4 regions of the Aquabacterium sp. TM01 genome follow, and region 2 is predicted to be linked to each of the others. Evidence: predicted binding sites of a transcription regulator. Region 2 holds the regulator's gene; each other region holds the start of a gene.
The links. Region 2 encodes sigma-54, which starts transcription at its own class of promoters, with help from an activator protein. Its sites were predicted from a motif close to TGGCANGNAANCTGCTTT; they were not measured.

Region 1 (4,540 bases), 1.4 Mb from region 2:
CGCTGGCGCTGTGGCACGAGATGGTGGCGCAGCAGGATCTGGGCCGCTTGCCCTCGATCCTGCGCGACGATGCGGTGTTCCGTTCGCCGATGGCGTTCAAGCCGTATGTGAGCGCCACGGCGGTGAACCTCATCCTGACCACGGTGTTGCAGGTCTTCCAGGACTTCACCTATCACCGCACCCTGGTCTCAAGCGATGGCCTCAATGTGGTGCTGGAGTTCAGCGCCACAGTGGCCGACAAGCAGCTCAAGGGCATCGACATGATCCGCTTCGATGAAGACGGCAAGATCGTCGACTTCGAGGTGATGGTGCGACCGATGAGCGGCCTGCAGGCCCTGGGCGCCGAGATGGGCGCACGCCTGGCCGCGTACCTGCCGGCCTACAAGGCCCAAGTGTCTCAATCTGGACAGTGAGAAATCCCCATGCAATTTGAAACCCTGGCTGTGTCGGTGGACCAGCACATTGCCACCGTCAAGCTCAACCGGCCGGAGAAGGCCAATGCCATGAACTGGCAGATGTGGCAGGACATCCGCAGCGCGATGCAGTGGGCCGATCGCACGCCCGAGGTGCGCGTGGTGATCCTGGAAGGTGAGGGCAAGCACTTCACCTCGGGCATTGACCTGACGATGATGATGGGCCTGCAGGCCCAGATCAAGGACGATTGCGACGGCCGTTCGCGCGAGAAGCTGCGCGCGCTGGTGCTGGAGCTGCAGGACACGCTCAGCAGCATCGAGCGCTGCCGCAAGCCGGTGCTGGCAGCGATCCACAACGGCTGCGTGGGCGGTGGGGTGGACCTGATCAGCTGCACCGACATGCGCTATTGCTCGGCCGATGCGTACTTCACGATCAAGGAGATCGACATTGGCATGGTGGCCGACGTGGGCACGCTGCAGCGCCTGCCCAAGCTGATCGGCAACCAGGGCATCGTGCGTGAGATGGCGTTCACGGGCCGCAAGGTGCTGGCCGACGAGGCGCTGCGCATCGGCCTGGTCAACCAGGTGTTCGAGACGCGTGAGGCGATGCAAGCCGGTGTGCGCGAGATGGCGGCCTTGATTGCGTCGAAATCGCCGCTGTCGATCCGTGGCACGAAGGAAATGCTGAACTACAGCCGCGACCATTCGGTGGCCGATGGCCTGAACTACATCGCAACGTGGAATGCGGCGATGCTGATGTCCAGCGACCTGACGACGGCGATGATGGCCAGCATGGCCAAGCAGACGCCTCAGTTCAAGGACTGATCGCCACTGCCGGCGGTGGAGGGCAACAGGGTGGAACGCTGGTTACACGGTGCCCTCACGCTGGGCTTGGCGCCGCTGCTGTTGGTGCAGGGGCGCTGGGTGCGTCGGCGCACGCTGGCGTTGCCCGAACCGCCGGGGCTGCGTGCCGGCGTGATCGGCCAAGGGCCGATGTTGCGCTTGCTGATCGTGGGTGACTCTTCGGCGGCGGGCGTGGGCGCGGCGCATCAGGATGAGGCGCTGAGCGGGCGTTTGACGCAGGCCTTGTCACGCGATTTCACGGTGCAATGGACCTTGCTGGCCTGCACGGGCCACAAGCTGGCCGATGTGCGGGCGGCGGTGCGGGGGCTACCCGCCGAGCCGTTCGATGTGGTGGTGGTTGCGGTGGGTGTGAACGATGCCACGGGGCGCACGCGCATGGCGCATTGGCTGCACGGTCTGGCGTCACTGGTGACGGAGTTGAAGCAAGGGCATCAGGCTCAGCAGGTGATCCTGTCGGCCTTGCCGCCGGTGCATTTGTTTCCGGCCTTGCCGCAGCCTTTGCGGTGGTATCTGGGGCGGTGTGCCACACGTTTAGACCAGGCGCAGCGGCGCTGGGTGGCCGGCCAGCCGGGCTGTGAAGTGGTGGGCGCGGATTTTCCGATGGACCTGCGCTACATGGCGGATGATGGGTTTCATCCGGGGGCTTTGGCGTATGCGGCCTGGGCGGGAGCGTTGGCGGCGCGGATCCGGGTGCAGCACAATCGCCTTAGTGCGTCGCCTGAGCACGTCGAGGGCAGCTCAGCTGCACGATGAGCCCATCACTTTGAGTGATGGTGGCCGTTCAGCCTTGGGCCTCTCTCGAACTGATTGGTGTGACAGGAGGGCGTAGGCCACCCTCCTGCCCACATCTCACGACTTTCGGCGACCGGTCAGGCCTGCACCCAGCAACGCCAAACTCACCAGCGCCAGCGACGCTGGTTCTGGAACATGCTGAGTCAAGGTCAGCGTGCTGTTCATGTTGCGGTTTGAATCGTTGTTAACGCCAGTCCAAATGAACTGGATGTTCTCGCCAGCACTCAAGCCAGTAAACGTGTACGTGCCGACGTAGTCGAAACCACTAGAAGGCGCATCGCAGCAAGAGGCGGGCCCTGCGCTCAGGATGGTCTGTGTGCCACTGGCATCCACTGCACTCAAAGTCAGCATGACTTGGTAGTACGCGAAGAAGCCTTGGAGTCGGAAGTCGAACGAGTAGTCGCCTGCATCGGCCACGGTGGCCTGTGCGATCCAGGTGCTGGTGCCAAAGGGGGAGGTGGGATTGACTTCTGTCAACGAGGTGACGTTGCCACTTTGACTGCTTGTCAGGACGCCAGGGCCGGCCACCCAGTTCCACGCGACAACGTCAGCTTGCGCGGTACCGCCAAAAGCCAGCAGACAAGCGGCCGCAACCACTCCGTTGCGTGCGCTGGAAAGACGGTTCTGAATAAAGCTGGCCATTGCGTGGTTCCCTCAAAATCTGGTTAACGCCGGCCAAGATGGACAGGCATGCCAGTACAGCGAAAATCATGCCAACATATAAATATTGATACGAATCAATGTGCTACCGCAATCATGGGCAGATTGCCGCTCTGATAGGTGTAAAGATTTTCGACATTCAATGGCGCCGAGAAGAAGGCAAACACGGCGGCGAAAGTCCTTGGGAAAGCGTTCAAGGGAAGCTGTCCTATCCCACCAAGACGTGGCAGCTCAGGAGTTGCTGTTCTAGCCGGCTTGCTGGATGGCGTGCCGCCGAGCGACTGGTGTCGCGGGCAAAGCATTCGGTGGAGGTCACGGGCCTTCAACGTCAATCATTGACGGTCGCCACTGTCCCGGCACAGCCCTGGAATGTCGCAGATCAGTTTGTTGCCGTCTGCGACGCGCGGAAATGGGAGGCAGGGGCTGGACTCAAGTCGTCCAGCGCATGAGCGTGACGAGCAGCACCAAAACACCCAGGCCGAGGTTGATCGAGACCCATGTACGAATCTGCGCCAGAGCCGCACCACCGGCGGCCCACTCTGCCGCTGCAACGGCCCCGTCGAGCCTCCTGAAAAGCACAAAGCGGATGTGCATGAAGATCGCCACCATGACGACGCCCAGCACCGCCATGACGGTCCAGGCCAGCGGCATCTCGAAGCTGCCCCCCGACTGCACCACCTGCTTGGCCACACGACCCAGCATCCACACGCCGCTGGCCAGAGTCAGCAGTGAGACCATGAGCACGGCCTGGAAGAAGCGCTCGAGCACATCGTGCATCAGCCGCAACCGCGCTGGAGGCTCCAGCTGAGCAACCGCCGGCCGCAGGAAGAAGTGCGCAAACACCATGCCACCGATCCACACGATGATGGACAGCACATGAACAGTCTTGAGGAGCGCGTAGATCATCGTTCAGTCCCAGAAGGAGGTGGCATTCATCTCTAAAGGATGATACTTGCCGGCCGGGAGCTTGGCGCCTTGCATCAGCGCGGTGTGCCTTCCACGCTGCGCAGAGTGAGGGACTGCCCGCTCAACCATTGTTTGCGGGCCGAGCCGCAGTGCGGACAGGGCTCGATGCGGTCGGGTGGTTCGTACACCGTGGCGCATTGCGGGCAGCGTGCCTGGGCGGGGATGGTGTGCATCTCGATGTCCGCGCCTTCGGCCAGGGTGCCTGGCAAGGCGGCCAGCAAGGCGGTGCGCAGCGCGTCTTCATCGACACTGCCTAAGGCACCGATGTCGAGCACGATGCGGGTGATGCGCGAGAGCGTGTTGCGTTGTCGCTCCAGCAGGGCGATGACCTCGATGGCCAGTGAGGCTTCATGCATCGTGAGGATCGTTTGATTGGCTGACCGACCGCGCGTGGACCTCTGGCGTGGTTACCCAGTCGAGGAGCTCGTTCCAGGCTTGATCCATGGCGTCTTGCATGGTGGCCGACACCGGGGCGCCCAGCTCGAAGTCTTCGCCGCGCAGGGACAGCAGCCAGGCACGGGGAGGCGGGATCTGCAGGGTGTGTGCACACAGGTGCAGCAACTGGCTGGGTGTGCATTGATGGCTGCTGATGGCCGGGCCGCTGGCGCTGGCTTCGATGCGCTGCCATTGCACCGGCTTCCCCTGCCGAGCCGCGGCGTCGATGAACAGCACGCGATCGCGGCCGCGCAGGTCGTAGGCGTGCTCCACCATCAACTGTTGGTCGCAGAGGATGGTGAGGTCGTGCGCGCGGGTGCCGTCTTGGTGGTGGTCCTCGTCGCTCAGCCATGACGAGAGGCGTTCGGCGAGCAGCGGACCGGCGGCATCGTCGCCGCGGCTGGGGTTGC
Region 2 (4,540 bases):
CCTGATGAGCCCGGAAGGGCAGCAGGCGCTCGAAGGCGAAGCGACGCTGCAGACCGGGGGCGATGCCGCAGGCGATCTGGGCGGCTTCGATGGGGATGGTGCCGGCACCGCAGCAGGGGTCGAGCAAGGCGCCGTCTTCGGGACGGCCTTGCCAGTCGGCGGCGGCGAGCATGGCGGCGGCCAGGGTTTCTTTCAGCGGGGCCTCGCCGGTGTCTTCGCGCCAGCCGCGCTTGAAGAGCGCTTCGCCGGAGGTATCGACATAGAGGATGGCATCGAGGTCGTCAAGGTAGAGGACCAGGCCGAGGTCAGGGAAGCGGGTGTCGACGCTGGGGCGCTCGCCGGTGCGTTCGCGCAGGTCGTCGCAGACGGCATCTTTGACGCGCAGGCCGGCGAAGTTGAGGCTTTGGAGGTGGCTGCGGCGCGAGACGACGTCGACACGCAGGGTGTGCTGCGGGGTGATCCAGTCGGACCAGTTGACGCCACGGGCCATGACGTAGATGTCGTCTTCGTGGCGGTAGACGCGGGAGGCGACACGCCAGAGGACGCGCTGGGCCAGGCGGCTCTCGAGATTGAGGCGCATGGCGTAGTCGCGCAGGGTGTGCTGTCGCTCGGCGGCGGACGCGGTGGCAGGTGCGATCACCTCGATGCCGCCACGGGACTCGGTGATCTGTGCGGCGGCGCCCAGGATGCGACGGGCTTCAATGGCCAGCAGCGATTCGACGCCGGACGGGCAGGACAGGTAAAGGGCGGACGGGCGATCGGCGGCAAGCACGGGGCGTTGGCCGAAGTCACGCGACTCGGGGCGGGGGCCGGAGCGGACGGGGGCCGGTCGCGAAGAGGCACCCCACACGGCGCCGCCGGGAGAGGGGCCATGACGCCGATCATCGCCACCTCGCCAGGTGTCAGAGGCCGACCGAGACGCTGGGCGAGACCCGTGGCCTGAGTCAGAGCGGGCCGCGTCGCGTGTGTGCGGGTCACGTCCGCCGGGAGCGCGCCCGTATGAGGCACGTCCCTGTGCGCCACTTCCGTGCGCCTCACTGCCATGTGGATCGCGTCCCTGTGGTGAGCGGGTGGACGAAGGGGCGCGGTCGCGCGTCTCCCCCGAGGGGCGTCCGGTGGCCGGGGACACGACGGGGCGGCGGGGGGGCTTGATGGGCATGATGGGGTCGCAATGAAAAGAGAACGCGGTCAAGGGCGCAAGATGGCCAGCACGTCGGAGCGGAATTCTCGCCGATACAGGATCCAGAGGACAGCCAGGGTGCCCAGCGCAAAGGCCACCGGTGACACCAACCAGGCGATGACCGCAAAGGACATGTAGTAGGCCCGCAGGCCGTCGGCAAAGCTTTCGGCGGCCATGCCCATGAGTTTGCCGGCGCGGTCGCCGAACTCCTGGCGGTCGGCGCCGCCTTCGTTGAAGACGTCAACGTTGGGGGCGGCGCCCACCAGAATGGCGCCGAACGAGTAGACGCGCATGGACCAGGTGAAGCGGAAGAAGGCGTAGACGAAGACAGACAGCAGCACGATGAGCTTGATGTCGAGCACCAGCAAGGAAGTGCGCACGGCAAAGGGCAGGTCGCGAACGAACTCGCTGGCTTTCTCGGTGGTGCCGAGCACGGCCAGCAAGCCACCGATCACCAGGATGGTGGTGGAGGCCCAGAAGCTCGGGCTGCTGGCGAGGTTCTGGGTGATGGCGGCATCGACGATGCGCTGGTCGCGGTGGGTGACCTGGAGCATCCACAGGCGCCGGTAGTGGTTGGTGCTGGACAGCAGGGTGCGCTCGACGCGGGCGCGGCGGCTGGCAAATTGCGCGTAGCCGATCCAGCCGAACACGAACAGGGCCAGGGCGGCCCAGTCTTGCCAGGGCAGCATGGTGATCAGGTCTTGGAGGCGAAGCAACATGGACGAGCAATGAAAGACAGATCAGGGACACCGGTCGGGGTGGGCGGGTCGCGCCGGTCACCGGGGCGTGGCGCGGTCCCGTCCTCGCTCAGAGGGCCTTGCGCAGGTTCGCGGGGGCGATCTTGAGGGCTTCGCGGTACTTCGCCACGGTGCGGCGGGCAACCTGGATGCCCTGCTCTTCCAGCATGCTGGACAGCGCGCTGTCTGACAAGGGCTTCTTGGGGTCTTCGGCGGCGACGAGCTGCTTGATGAGCGCGCGCACCGCCGTGCTGGAGGCATTGCCGCCGGCTTCGGTGTTGAGCGAGGAGCCAAAAAAGTACTTGAGCTCGAAGGTGCCGAACGGCGTGTTCATGTACTTGGCCGTGGTCACGCGCGAGATGGTGGACTCGTGCAGGCCGAGTTCGTCGGCGATTTCGCGCAGCACCAGCGGCTTCATGGCGATTTCGCCATGGGTGAAGAAATTCTTTTGCCGGTCGACGATGGCCCGCGACACGCGCAAGATGGTGTCGAAGCGCTGCATGATGTTCTTGACGAACCAGCGGGCCTCTTGCAGGCGGGCGTTGAGGTTGGCGTGCCCCTCGCTGGCTGTGCCCCCACGCGGACCGCGACTGGAGCGCAGAGCCTGGGCGTAGTAGTCGTTGATGCGCAGCTTGGGCATGACGTCCGGGTTGAGGATGACCTTCCAGCTGCGCCCGGCCTTCTGCACGATGACGTCGGGGATGATGATGTTGGCCTCGGCGCGGGTGAAGGCGCGACCCGGCTTGGGCTCGAGCGAGACGATGAGGCTCTGGGCGTCTTTCAGCAAGGCCTCGTCGGCCCCGGTGGCGGCCATGAGCTTTTTGAAGTCGCGGCGGGCCAGCAGTTCGAGGTGCTCGCGGCAGATCGCCATGGCCACGTCACGCGCGGGCTCGGCGGGCATGCCCCGCAGTTGCAGCAACAGGCACTCGGACAGGTTGCGTGCGCCCACGCCCACGGGCTCAAGGTTCTGCAGCCAGCCCAGGGCACAGCGCAGACGCGAGAGCAACTCGTCGAGGGTGTCTTCGTCCGGCTCGTCGGGCAGGAGGCTGGCGGCGATGTCTTCGAGCGTGTCGGCCAGGTAGCCGTCCTCGTTGAGGGACTCGATGAGCATGTCGACCGCAGCCATGTCTTCGTCGCTCAGGCGGGTGCCCAGCAGTTGCTGCCTCAAGTGCTCCTGCAGGGTGATGGACAGGCTGTTGCGCTCGAGCGGGTCGAGCTCGTCGTCGCCCTGGCTTTGGCGCGCAGGGCTTTCACTGATGCCGTCGAAGTCGTCGCGCTCGGTGCCGTTTTCCCAGTCGTCGCGCTCGGTCGTGCCCATCTCGGCCGTGTCGATGCCGCTGGTGTCGGCCTCGGTGGGCGAGCTTTCGCGCTCGGCGCCGGCGTCTTCACTGCTGTTGTGTTCGTTGCGCTGACGCTCGAACTCCAGCGAGGCGGCCGTCTCCAACGGGGCGAAGTCGTCTTCGGGCTCCAGGAAAGGATTTTGTTCGAGCATCTGCTCGATTTCCTGGTGCAGCTCCAGGGTGGACAGCTGCAGGAGCCGGATGGACTGTTGCAGCTGAGGGGTCAGCGCCAGATGCTGAGACAGCCGAAACTGCAGGGAGGGCTTCATGGGCGCCGGTCGCTCACATGCGGAAGTGCTCGCCGAGGTAGACCTTACGGACCTCGGCGTTGTGGACGATGTCGGCCGGGCTACCCTCGGCAAGGACACTGCCTTCGCTGATGATGTAGGCGCGGTCGCAGATGCCCAGCGTTTCGCGGACGTTGTGGTCGGTGATGAGCACGCCGATGCCACGCGCCTTCAGGAAGCTGATGATGCGCTGGATCTCGATGACGGCGATCGGGTCGACGCCGGCAAAAGGCTCGTCGAGCAGGATGAAACGCGGCTGGGTGGCCAAGGCGCGGGCGATTTCCACACGGCGGCGCTCACCGCCGGACAGGGACAGCGCAGGGTTGGTGCGCAGCTTCTCGATGCTGAGCTCGTGCAGCAGGCCATCCAGGCGCTCCTGGATGACGGCCTTGCTCAGGCCTTTGCCGCGCTCGTCCACCTGCAGCTCCAGCACGGCGCGGATGTTGTCCTCGACATTGAGCTGGCGGAAGATGGAGGCTTCCTGCGGCAGGTAGCTCAGGCCCAGGCGGGCGCGCTGGTGGATGGGCAGGCGCTCGACGCGCTGGCCGTCGATGGTGATCTCGCCGGCATCGGCGGGCACGAGGCCCACGATCATGTAAAAGCTGGTGGTTTTGCCGGCGCCGTTGGGGCCCAGCAAGCCGACGACCTCGCCGGCGGCCACGGCCACATGCACATCGTGCACCACGGTGCGGGCACCGTAGCGCTTCTTGAGGTGCTCGGCGCGCAGTTCGCTGCGCGGAGGCGTAGCCAGCGGCGCGTTCATCAACGGGCGCCTTCGGTGCTGGGGGTCTCGGGCGTGGTGCGCGGGGTGATCACACCGCGAACGCGGCCGGTGGCCCCGCTGCTGCTGCCGCCACCCTGGACCTGGAAAACCGAAGTCTTGTTGTCGTAGACGATGACGGGCCCACTGACCTGATCGTTGACGGTGTTGCCCTGCAGGCGGCGCATGATGGCGCGCGAGGTGAAGCGGATGATTTCGGTGCGGCCGTCGTAGAC
Region 3 (4,540 bases), 2.7 Mb from region 2:
TGGACCGCATCGTGGGTCTGGAAGTGGGCGCCGATGACTACCTGCCCAAGCCTTTCAACCCGCGTGAGCTGCTGGCGCGCATCCATGCCGTGCTGCGCCGCCGCCCGGCGCAAGAGGCCCCCGGTGCGCCCGCCAAGGATGCCCAGAGCGTCAACTTCGGGCCGTTCGAGTTTGACCTGACGCTGCGCCGCCTGAGCAAGGATGGCGAGCCCATTGCCTTGACCACCGGCGAATTTTCGATGCTCAAGGCCTTGGTGCGCCATCCGCGCCAGCCGCTGTCGCGCGACAAGCTGGCACAGCTGGCGCGTGGTCGCGAGTTCGAGCCCTTCGACCGCAGCCTGGATGTGCAGATTTCGCGGCTGCGCAAGATGATCGAGCCCGATCCGGCACAGCCCCGCTACATCCAGACCGTCTGGGGCGTGGGCTATGTGTTCGTGCCGGACGGCGGATCCTGATCGATGCCGGAAAACCGCCTGGCACTCAGCCTGTTCTGGCGCACCTTCATCCTGCTGGGGCTTTTGCTCACGGTGGGGATAGTGGCGTGGGTGCAGACGTTCCGGGCGCTGGAGTTCGAGCCCCGCGCGGTGCAGTCTGCGCAGCAGGTCGCCAGCCTGGTGAACCTGTCGCGTGCGGGCTTGCGTTATGCCGACAGCATCAACCGGGTGACGCTGATCAAGACCTTGTTTGTCGAGGAATCGATCACGCTGAAGCCCAGCGAGCCCACCGACACCTACTTGCCGTTCGAGCAGAACCGCTTCACGCGCACGATTGCCGCCGAGTTGCGCTCCCGCCTGGGTGAGAACACGGTGGTGGCCAGCAGTGTCAATGGGGTGCCGGGGCTGTGGGTGCGCTTTCCGATCGAGAGCGACCTGTACTGGCTGCAGACCGACAGCCGGAGACTGGGCACTCTGACCGGTCGAACCTGGTTTGTCTGGGTGGGCATCGCGCTGATTGCCACCCTGCTGGGCTCGATCGTGATTGCGCGGCTGATCAACAAGCCGCTCAAGGAGCTGTCGTTTGCCGCCAGCCGAATTCGCGAAGGGGAATACGATTCCCGCCTGGACGAGTCGATGATCACGCGGGAAATTCGCGAGGTGAACCAGGGTTTCAACCGCATGGCGCGGGAGCTGGCCAAGGTGGAGGAAGACCGGGCCGTGATGCTGGCCGGCATCTCGCACGACCTGCGCACGCCGCTGGCGCGCATGCGGCTGGAAACCGAGATGAGCGTGGCGGACGAGGAAGCGCGGCGCAACATGGTGGCCGACATCGAGCAGCTCGACGCCATCATCGACAAGTTCATGGACTACGCCCGCCCGGGTGAGGTGGAGCTGGTGCCGGTGCACGTGGCCACGGTGGTGGACAAGGCGATCAGCCAGTTCCGCGACACCCAGCGCATCCGCATCACCAGCAAGCTGCCGATTGACACGCGGGTGATGGCCGACGAGACCGAGCTGGGCCGGGTGCTGACCAATTTGTTCGAGAACGCGCGGCGCTACGGGCGCAACACCTACACCGGGGTGACCAACGTCGAGGTGACCTACGCGCGCGTGGGCTCGTGGGTGGTGTTGAGTGTGCGCGATCACGGCCCGGGCGTGGCCACCGAGAAGCTGGCCGAGTTGACCACGCCGTTTTTCCGCGGCGATGCGGCCCGGACGGCGGCCACCGGGGCGGGCCTGGGCTTGGCCATTGTGGAAAAAGCCCTGCAGCGCATGGGTGGCGACTTCGAATTGGCCAACGCCGCAGGCGGCGGCCTGGTGGCCCACATCAAGCTGAAGCGCGCGCCTTGATCGGGACGGGTTCACGATCCGGCGAGAGGGCTGGACGCCTCAAGCCCGGTACAGCAAACAGACAGCGCGGGCCTCGATGGCACGCCCCTCCCCCACAGGCCCCATTTTCTCGGCGGTCTTGGCTTTGACGTTGACCTGGTCTTCGCTCACGCCCAAAGCCTGAGCGATGCGCGAGCGCATCAGCGGGATGTGAGGCGCCATTTTGGGCGCTTGCGCCACGATGGTGGTGTCAAGGTTGCCAATGTCCCAACCGGTGGCCCGCACACGTCGTGCGGCCTCTTGCAACAGCACCACCGAATCGGCTCCTTTGAACTGTGCATCGGTGTCGGGAAAGTGGCGTCCGATGTCGCCCAGGGCGGCGGCGCCCAGCAAGGCGTCTGTGATGGCGTGCAGCAAGGCGTCGGCGTCGGAGTGGCCGAGGAGTCCGTGGGTGTGGGGGATGGTCACCCCTCCGAGGATGAGGGGGCGATCAAGCACCAGAGCATGGGTGTCCCAGCCCTCCCCCACGCGCAAGGCAGGCAATGTCATGTGGGTCTCGCAAGGCAAGAGTGAGCAAGTGAAGGATTGTCGCCCGAAAGCGCGTTCCGGCGGATCGAGACTCCTTGCGGGCCTGATGCACCACATTGGTTCGGTTGCGGGTCATTCGAGCGCCGACGCACCAAGGGTGCTCGATGCAGCGCCAGATCGGTGCAGGCGTCGCGTGTCCGAGATGCCAAATGTGGGCGCGCTTTTTGCTTCACATTGGTGCGCCTTGAACCGAGATGCGGCGCACGGTTCAAAACAGTGCGATCAGGCCGTTCGATTGCGGAAGTTGGAAAACATGGATTCATTCAAACAGGGGGCAGACACCCTCTTCATCATGCTGGGCGCCGTCATGGTGCTGGCCATGCACGCGGGCTTTGCCTTTCTGGAGCTGGGGACCGTGCGCGGCAAGAACCAGGTGAATGCCGTGGTGAAGATCCTCGTGGACTTTTGTGTCTCGACGATCGCGTACTTTTTCGTGGGCTACACGGTGGCCTATGGCGTGGACTTTTATGTGGATGCGCACACGCTGGCCGAGGCCAATGGCTATGCGTTGATGAAGTTCTTCTTCCTGCTGACGTTTGCCGCGGCCATTCCCGCGATCATCTCTGGCGGGATTGCCGAGCGGGCGCGCTTCAACCCGCAGTTGATTGCCACGGCGGTGATCGTGGGGGTGCTGTACCCGTTGTGTGAAGGCGCGATCTGGGGTGACCGCTTCGGCTTCGAGGTGTGGCTGAAGGCCGTCACGGGCGGGAACATGCACGACTTTGCCGGCTCGGTGGTGGTGCACGCATTTGGCGGCTGGATCGCGCTGCCGGCGGTGTTGATTCTGGGTGCGCGTCGCAACCGCTATCGCAAGGATGGCGCGATGTCGGCGCATCCGCCCTCCAGCATCCCGTTTCTGGCGCTGGGGTCGTGGATTCTGGCGGTGGGCTGGTTTGGCTTCAATGTGATGAGTGCGCAGACCATCGACAAGATTTCGGGCCTGGTGGCGGTGAACTCGCTGATGGCCTTGGTGGGCGGCACGCTGGTGGCGCTGATGATGGGCAAGAACGACCCGGGCTTCGCCTACAACGGCCCGCTGGCTGGCCTGGTGGCCGTGTGTGCGGGCTCGGACATCATGCACCCGGCCGGTGCACTGGTCGTCGGCGCCATCGCTGGCGCGATCTTTGTGCTGATGTTCACCCTGGTGCAGAACAAGTGGAAGATCGACGATGTGCTGGGGGTGTGGCCCCTGCATGGCCTGTGTGGCGCCTGGGGTGGCATTGCCGCTGGCATCTTCGGCCAGCCGTTTTTGGGCGGTGCCGGGGGCGTGCACTTTGGCACGCAATTGCTGGGCACCCTGTGTGTGGTGCTGTTTGCCTTGTCCAGCGGTTTTGTGGTCTATGGCGTGCTGAACCGCTGGATGGGCCTGCGCCTTTCGCAAGAAGAGGAATTCGACGGTGCCGACCTGTCGGTGCACCGCATCAAGGCCAGTCCCGAGCAGGAAGTGTCCTGGTGATCAGGGCCGGGTGGACAAGAGCCGCTCGGCCAGGGCGAAATCACCCGGCCAGGTGACCTTGAAGTTATCGTAGGCACCCGGCACCAGTCGGGGCTGATGCCCCAGCATCTCAATGGCGCTGGCTTCGTCGGTGATGGCTGCGGCCGTGTCCGGGTCGGCCAGAGCGGCGGTCAAGGCGGGCTGCAACAGGCCGAGGCGGAACATCTGCGGGGTCTGGGCGGCCCACTTGCCGGCACGGTCCACCGTATGCTGGGCGCGGGGCTCGCCACTGGGGCCGCTCACCGCCGCTTTGAGGGTGTCGGCCAGAGGCAAGGCGAGCAAACCACCCACTTCGTCGTTTCCGCAGGCGTCGAGGAGGCGCTGCACCCAGTCGGGCTGGATGAGGCAGCGTGCGGCGTCGTGCACCAGCACCCAGTCATGTGGTTGAGCGCCACGGGACAGCAGTTCTTGCAGACCGTTGGCCACGCTTTCGGCGCGTGAGGCGCCACCCACTCGCGCCACCCAGGCCCGATCGCCCTTAAAGGCAGGCACGTGCGACTCGAACTGGGTGTCGTCGGGCGACAGCACCACCAAGGTGGCCTCAAGGCGCGGCACCGCCGCCAGCGCGACCAGGGTGTGCGCCACAACCGCTTGCCCGGCCACCGGGTGATATTGCTTGGGGCCGCCGACACCGGCGCGTTCCCCCACGCCGGCGCAGGGCACGAGGGCAAATGCCCGGGGTTTGAACTCG
Region 4 (4,540 bases), 3.6 Mb from region 2:
ATGATATCGATATCGTTGTATGAATTGAAGTAGGCTACGCCACCCTGCGCATCCATCAAATCGACCCGGCTCATGTCGAATCCCGCCTCAGCCATGCGCTGGGCCATCGCCGCTTTGGCATTGGGATCCTCAAAGTTGATCGCGCGAATGAGCAGCCGACTGGTAGGCACCGCCGCCATGATCCGGTTCCACCACCCCATTACCTCGCCATTGATTTTGGCAATGTTGCCCACACAAGCAAAGGTGATGTGGCCCTTGCTGTCAACTGGCGGCGCGACTGCCAACTCACCTTCGTCCACCCCCATCGGGTCATAGCACCAAAATGACGATGGCAGCACCATCGGCTTTTCCGCGTAATGGTGAATCACATCCGCATTCACGATGTGGCGGTCCAAGATCTTGGCGTCAATCGAAGCCAAGCCAGTCGTCGGAGGGTAACCAATGCCAGAGACCTGCAAGGCAGCAAAACGATTGTTCTTGAACAGCAGCAGTCGATTGGCCGAGGTGTGCCCCGCCATTTCGACGAGGATGTCTAATTGATGCGAACGCATCAATTCAAAGAGTTGCACATCGTTGAGCAAGAACACATCGTGGAAGTGATCACAAGCGACCTTCATGGCCTCGGTCTGCGCGTCAGAGGCGAAGCAATCGTGATAGAGATGCACCTCGAATCGGGATCGATCATGATTCTCTAACAACGGGCGGAAAAAATATCGAACCGAGTGGTTGCGCAAATCCGGCGACCAATAGCCGATGCGCAGCTTTCGGGCGTTTGGCATCGCATCTGGCAAGGATGCAATTTGCCAATTTTCACCGGCCTCTTGGGCGCGACGCTGCGCCTCTTCGCTCAGCAGGGTGTCGCGCAAGGTGTCCGCCCAGAACCTGTGCTCCACGGCGGTTTCTTGTTCGCTGCCACAGTAACTGAGCGGGAACAAATAGGCATTGGCCATGCGCAGGCTGTCAAACGCCCCCAACCAGGCCCTCAAGTAGAAATGGCGCGCGCGCACCGTGTCACCCATCTTGAAACACAACGAAGCGTAAATCGCATAAATGTTGCCAAAGTCTGGCTCACAAATGTGGATGTGTTCAAGCAGCTCCAGTGCCCGAGTGGTTTCTCGGTTGTCAACCAAGGTCTTGGCGTAATTCGCCACGCCGGGAATGTAGCCGTCATCCAGCGAATACGCCAATTCAAACCTGTCGCGCCCTTCGCTTTCGCGTCCTACATCGACCAGGCACGCACCCAAGCTGTTGAGTAGCTCAACATTTCCTTCGTCGACCTCAAGACACTCTTCGTACAATGCGATGGCCTCGTGCAACTCACCGCGCATTCGGTGGTCATCCGCTGCCTTGATCTTGGATTTCAGATCAAACACATAGGTTTGGGATTTGCGGGCACCAAACAATCTACCAAATATCTTGGACAGCATCACATTGCACCAACGAAGCTAAAGCAATCAGATTTCAATTTTCTTGGACAGAGCAACCACCAAACCTTCTGTGGCCATGTCAGAGAAATCATCGGGATACCCGATTTCTTTCAAACCCCATTTAAACGAATTGGCCATCACAGCACGGCCAAAGAAGCCGATATGCTGAGCGTCCTTGAATTCAGACGCAGATTTATACACGCGCTCTAAGTGGCGAGTGATTTTATTGACCGAAACCTTACCTCGTCCATCGTTGATCAAGGCTGGCGGCAAGTCCTTGACCAACTGGAGCACCAACTGCGCCACAAACGCTTTCTCCTTGGCCCGGCTAAAGAAATTCAGAATACTCATGCAACACCTAAAATAGAAAAGCCCCTCGACGAGGGGCTTTGAGATTTTACATCAGTACTTAGCCGCGGCAAGAACCGGGGACATAGCGCTGATCAGAGCCGGAGCACTTCCAGGTCAAAGTGCCACCAGCAGCTGTAGCAGGCGTCAATGTCAAAGTAATCGCAGCACCAACCGAGCTCGTGGTCGAATCACCGGTCACGGTGATCACGCCACTGTTACTAACCGTCGCACCTGTCACCTTACCGGCTGCAACGATCGAGCAATCGGTTGCCAACGAAGAGGGGAAAGCTGCATTTGACTGATATGCCTCCGTCACACAGGTGCGGCCCGCACTAGCAGCCAGCATCAGTTCCGACACCTTGGCGCGAATGGTGTAGCTCTGGTAAGCAGGCAACGCCACAGCAGCCAAAATACCAATGATGGCCACCACGATCATCAGTTCGATCAGGGTGAAGCCCTTTTGTACTTGCTTCATCATCTTCATGGTCAACTCCTAGGGCCTTCGCCCGATTGATAACAGAGGTCACCCCCTGGAACAGAGGGTGTGTAAGTCTTTCATGCATATGGCGTGCCAAGCCATCACTCCGGATTTGTGTGCGAATTACCTCAAGTCCAGGCCTCGACGCCTGACAAAACACGCCACACCTCGCAACATTCCGCAGCATTGCCGACAAAAATGGTCACACCGTCACCGCTTGCGACCAATCCGGTCGTGTGCTCGCCAATTTTAATGGCGAACATCAACTCTTCACCGGTACGGGGAACTCGCTGAACAGCTGCCTGAAATAGGCTGATCGTGTGAACACCCACGCCATACAGACATCCAGTAGGGCAAAGCCCGCCATCGCCAACTGGCCCCTCGTGAACTCCCAACTTGACTGTGTCGACGAGTAAGCAAACCACGCCACATTGCAGGCGGCCGTGATGACCACCAATACATGCGCACGGCGCCATAACCAACGCCACGCAGCGCCGGCCTCGGGTTGACGGTTGCCCGCCGCCACGATGGCTGCCATGGCAAAAATCTCACCAGCCAAAGCCAGCCAAGGGATCTTGCCGCCCATCACGCCCAAAATGGCACCAGCCTGCCCTCCCGACATCAACATGGCCAGCATCAGCGCCCAATATCTCACCAACACAGCCATACCGAGCCAAAACATGCCCGGCACGCGCAACACGCCATATTGATCTACGTCCAATAATCTCTCGTCCATTTCGCGCCTTGTGATGGATCCATACTGCAGCGGGCATTCTGCCCTGCATTGAGTCACATCTGCCGCCTGTCCACGACCGGCGCATGAAACCTCTGCCCCTCCCGCAAGGGCTCGATCACATGCCGCGTGTCCAATGCCCGAATCTGTGACAGCACCGCCGGCACTTCACCGGGCTTGGGGTGGGTGATGTACACGCTCACCTCGCCGTCCAGCAGCAACAGCTCTTGCGCCAGCGTTTGCGGCGACAGGTGCCCGCTGATCTCGGCCAGATAAGCCTCTTCGTCGCCAAAGGCGGTTTCAATCACCAATTGGGCAATTTTCTGACCGGCCAGCACGTCCCACAGCGCGGGGTTGGGGCCGGTATCGCCGGTGAACACCCACCAGCCCAGTGGCGTTTCCACGCCAAAGCCCACAGCCGGCACGGTGTGCGCGGCGGGCAGCACATGCACCACCCGTTCAGGCAGCGCCCCGCGCGCCGCAAACGTCAGCACCTCCCCCACCGCCAGCTCATGGAACACCAAAATCGGATGCTGCACGCTGGGCAGCCGCGTGAAATCGGGCCAGATCACCCCATTGAACAGGTGATCACGCATTGCCTGCAGCGTTTCGGGCAGCGCATGCACATGCACCGGCTGCAAGGCCATGGGCCCCGCGCCGCCCATGCGCAGCTTGATCACACTGTCGGCCAGCAGCGGAATGCTGAGGATGTGATCCAGGTGGCTGTGACTGATGAGGATGTGGTTGATGCGGGCCAGCTCGTCCAGGCGCAACTCGCCCACGCCGGTGCCTGCGTCGATCAAGATGTCATCATCGAGCAGAAACGAGGTGGTGTGGCAACGCGCCGCAATGGAGCCCGAGCAACCCAGCACACGGATCATCTCAAAGCCTCCGACACGCAGTCGCCTGCATCAGCCCTGCATGAACTGCATTTGCGTGCCAGCCAGCTCAATCACGTCACCGCTCTTGAGGTGCACGGGTTCGGCCCCCACAGGAGCGCCGTTGACCGAGGGTCGGGCGGCACCTTCCACGTGGGCAAAGACATAGCCACCCGGCCGTTTGGTGAGCGAAGCCACCTGCACACCAGGCTTGCCCACGGTGGTCACCACCTTGGTCAGCGGCACTTCACGCCCGGATGCCGCACCGTTGAGCACCTTGATGAACGCTGGTGCCTGGGGCGCAAGGCCGCCAAAACCCGACGCCAAACCGCCGGGCGCCGGGCGCCGAGTGCCCGAAGCCTGCAGCGGCTTGCGGTGTGTAGGTGGCCGCCGGTGAAGGCGGTGCCGAACGCGGCGCCGCCATGGGCGAGCCCGCCAGCGGCGATGCCGAAGCCGCAGGAGACGGCGAGCCATGACGCATGATCATGGTCTTTTCGAACTCGTTGCTTTCTTCGCCCAGGTACTTGATCTTGTACTTGCCGATCTCGACCGTGTCGTTGTGCTGCAGCAGCTGCTTCTTGACCGCACGGCCGTTGATGTAGGTGCCGTTGGTGCTGTTGAGGTCTTCAATGAACACATCGCTGCCCACCATTTGCAGCACGGCATGCTCCCC

Region 1: AC3WW4_RS06295 (PEP-CTERM sorting domain-containing protein) is a predicted target of sigma-54. The motif match lies at 2,768-2,785, and genes of this name have one in related genera.
Region 3: AC3WW4_RS12575 (ammonium transporter) is a predicted target of sigma-54. The motif match lies at 2,508-2,525, and genes of this name have one in related genera.
Region 4: AC3WW4_RS16480 (pilin) is a predicted target of sigma-54. The motif match lies at 2,335-2,352, and genes of this name have one in related genera.

What each region holds. Positions count from the first base shown of each region.
Region 1 is NZ_AP046529.1:1,357,739-1,362,278, forward strand. Features, by position in the region: gene AC3WW4_RS06280 (nuclear transport factor 2 family protein) at 1-413, shown strand, start outside; gene AC3WW4_RS06285 (crotonase/enoyl-CoA hydratase family protein) at 423-1,238, shown strand; gene AC3WW4_RS06290 (SGNH/GDSL hydrolase family protein) at 1,269-2,030, shown strand; gene AC3WW4_RS06295 (PEP-CTERM sorting domain-containing protein) at 2,127-2,711, opposite strand; gene AC3WW4_RS06300 (CopD family protein) at 3,159-3,635, opposite strand; gene AC3WW4_RS06305 (hydrogenase maturation nickel metallochaperone HypA/HybF) at 3,710-4,051, opposite strand; gene AC3WW4_RS06310 (hydrogenase maturation protease) at 4,044-4,540, opposite strand, start outside.
Region 2 is NZ_AP046529.1:2,063-6,602, forward strand. Features, by position in the region: gene AC3WW4_RS00200 (THUMP domain-containing class I SAM-dependent RNA methyltransferase) at 1-772, opposite strand, end outside; gene AC3WW4_RS00205 (DUF599 domain-containing protein) at 1,189-1,899, opposite strand; gene AC3WW4_RS00210 (RNA polymerase factor sigma-54) at 1,988-3,526, opposite strand; gene lptB (LPS export ABC transporter ATP-binding protein) at 3,540-4,307, opposite strand; gene lptA (lipopolysaccharide transport periplasmic protein LptA) at 4,307-4,540, opposite strand, start outside.
Region 3 is NZ_AP046529.1:2,746,143-2,750,682, forward strand. Features, by position in the region: gene ompR (osmolarity response regulator transcription factor OmpR) at 1-455, shown strand, start outside; gene AC3WW4_RS12565 (sensor histidine kinase) at 459-1,787, shown strand; gene ispF (2-C-methyl-D-erythritol 2,4-cyclodiphosphate synthase) at 1,827-2,315, opposite strand; gene AC3WW4_RS12575 (ammonium transporter) at 2,608-3,810, shown strand; gene ispD (2-C-methyl-D-erythritol 4-phosphate cytidylyltransferase) at 3,811-4,540, opposite strand, start outside.
Region 4 is NZ_AP046529.1:3,560,121-3,564,660, forward strand. Features, by position in the region: gene AC3WW4_RS16470 (O-linked N-acetylglucosamine transferase family protein) at 1-1,427, opposite strand, end outside; gene AC3WW4_RS16475 (hypothetical protein) at 1,455-1,778, opposite strand; gene AC3WW4_RS16480 (pilin) at 1,837-2,256, opposite strand; gene AC3WW4_RS16485 (DUF2919 family protein) at 2,519-2,992, opposite strand; gene AC3WW4_RS16490 (MBL fold metallo-hydrolase) at 3,046-3,870, opposite strand; gene AC3WW4_RS16495 (hypothetical protein) at 3,901-4,113, opposite strand; gene AC3WW4_RS16500 (FHA domain-containing protein) at 4,115-4,540, opposite strand, start outside.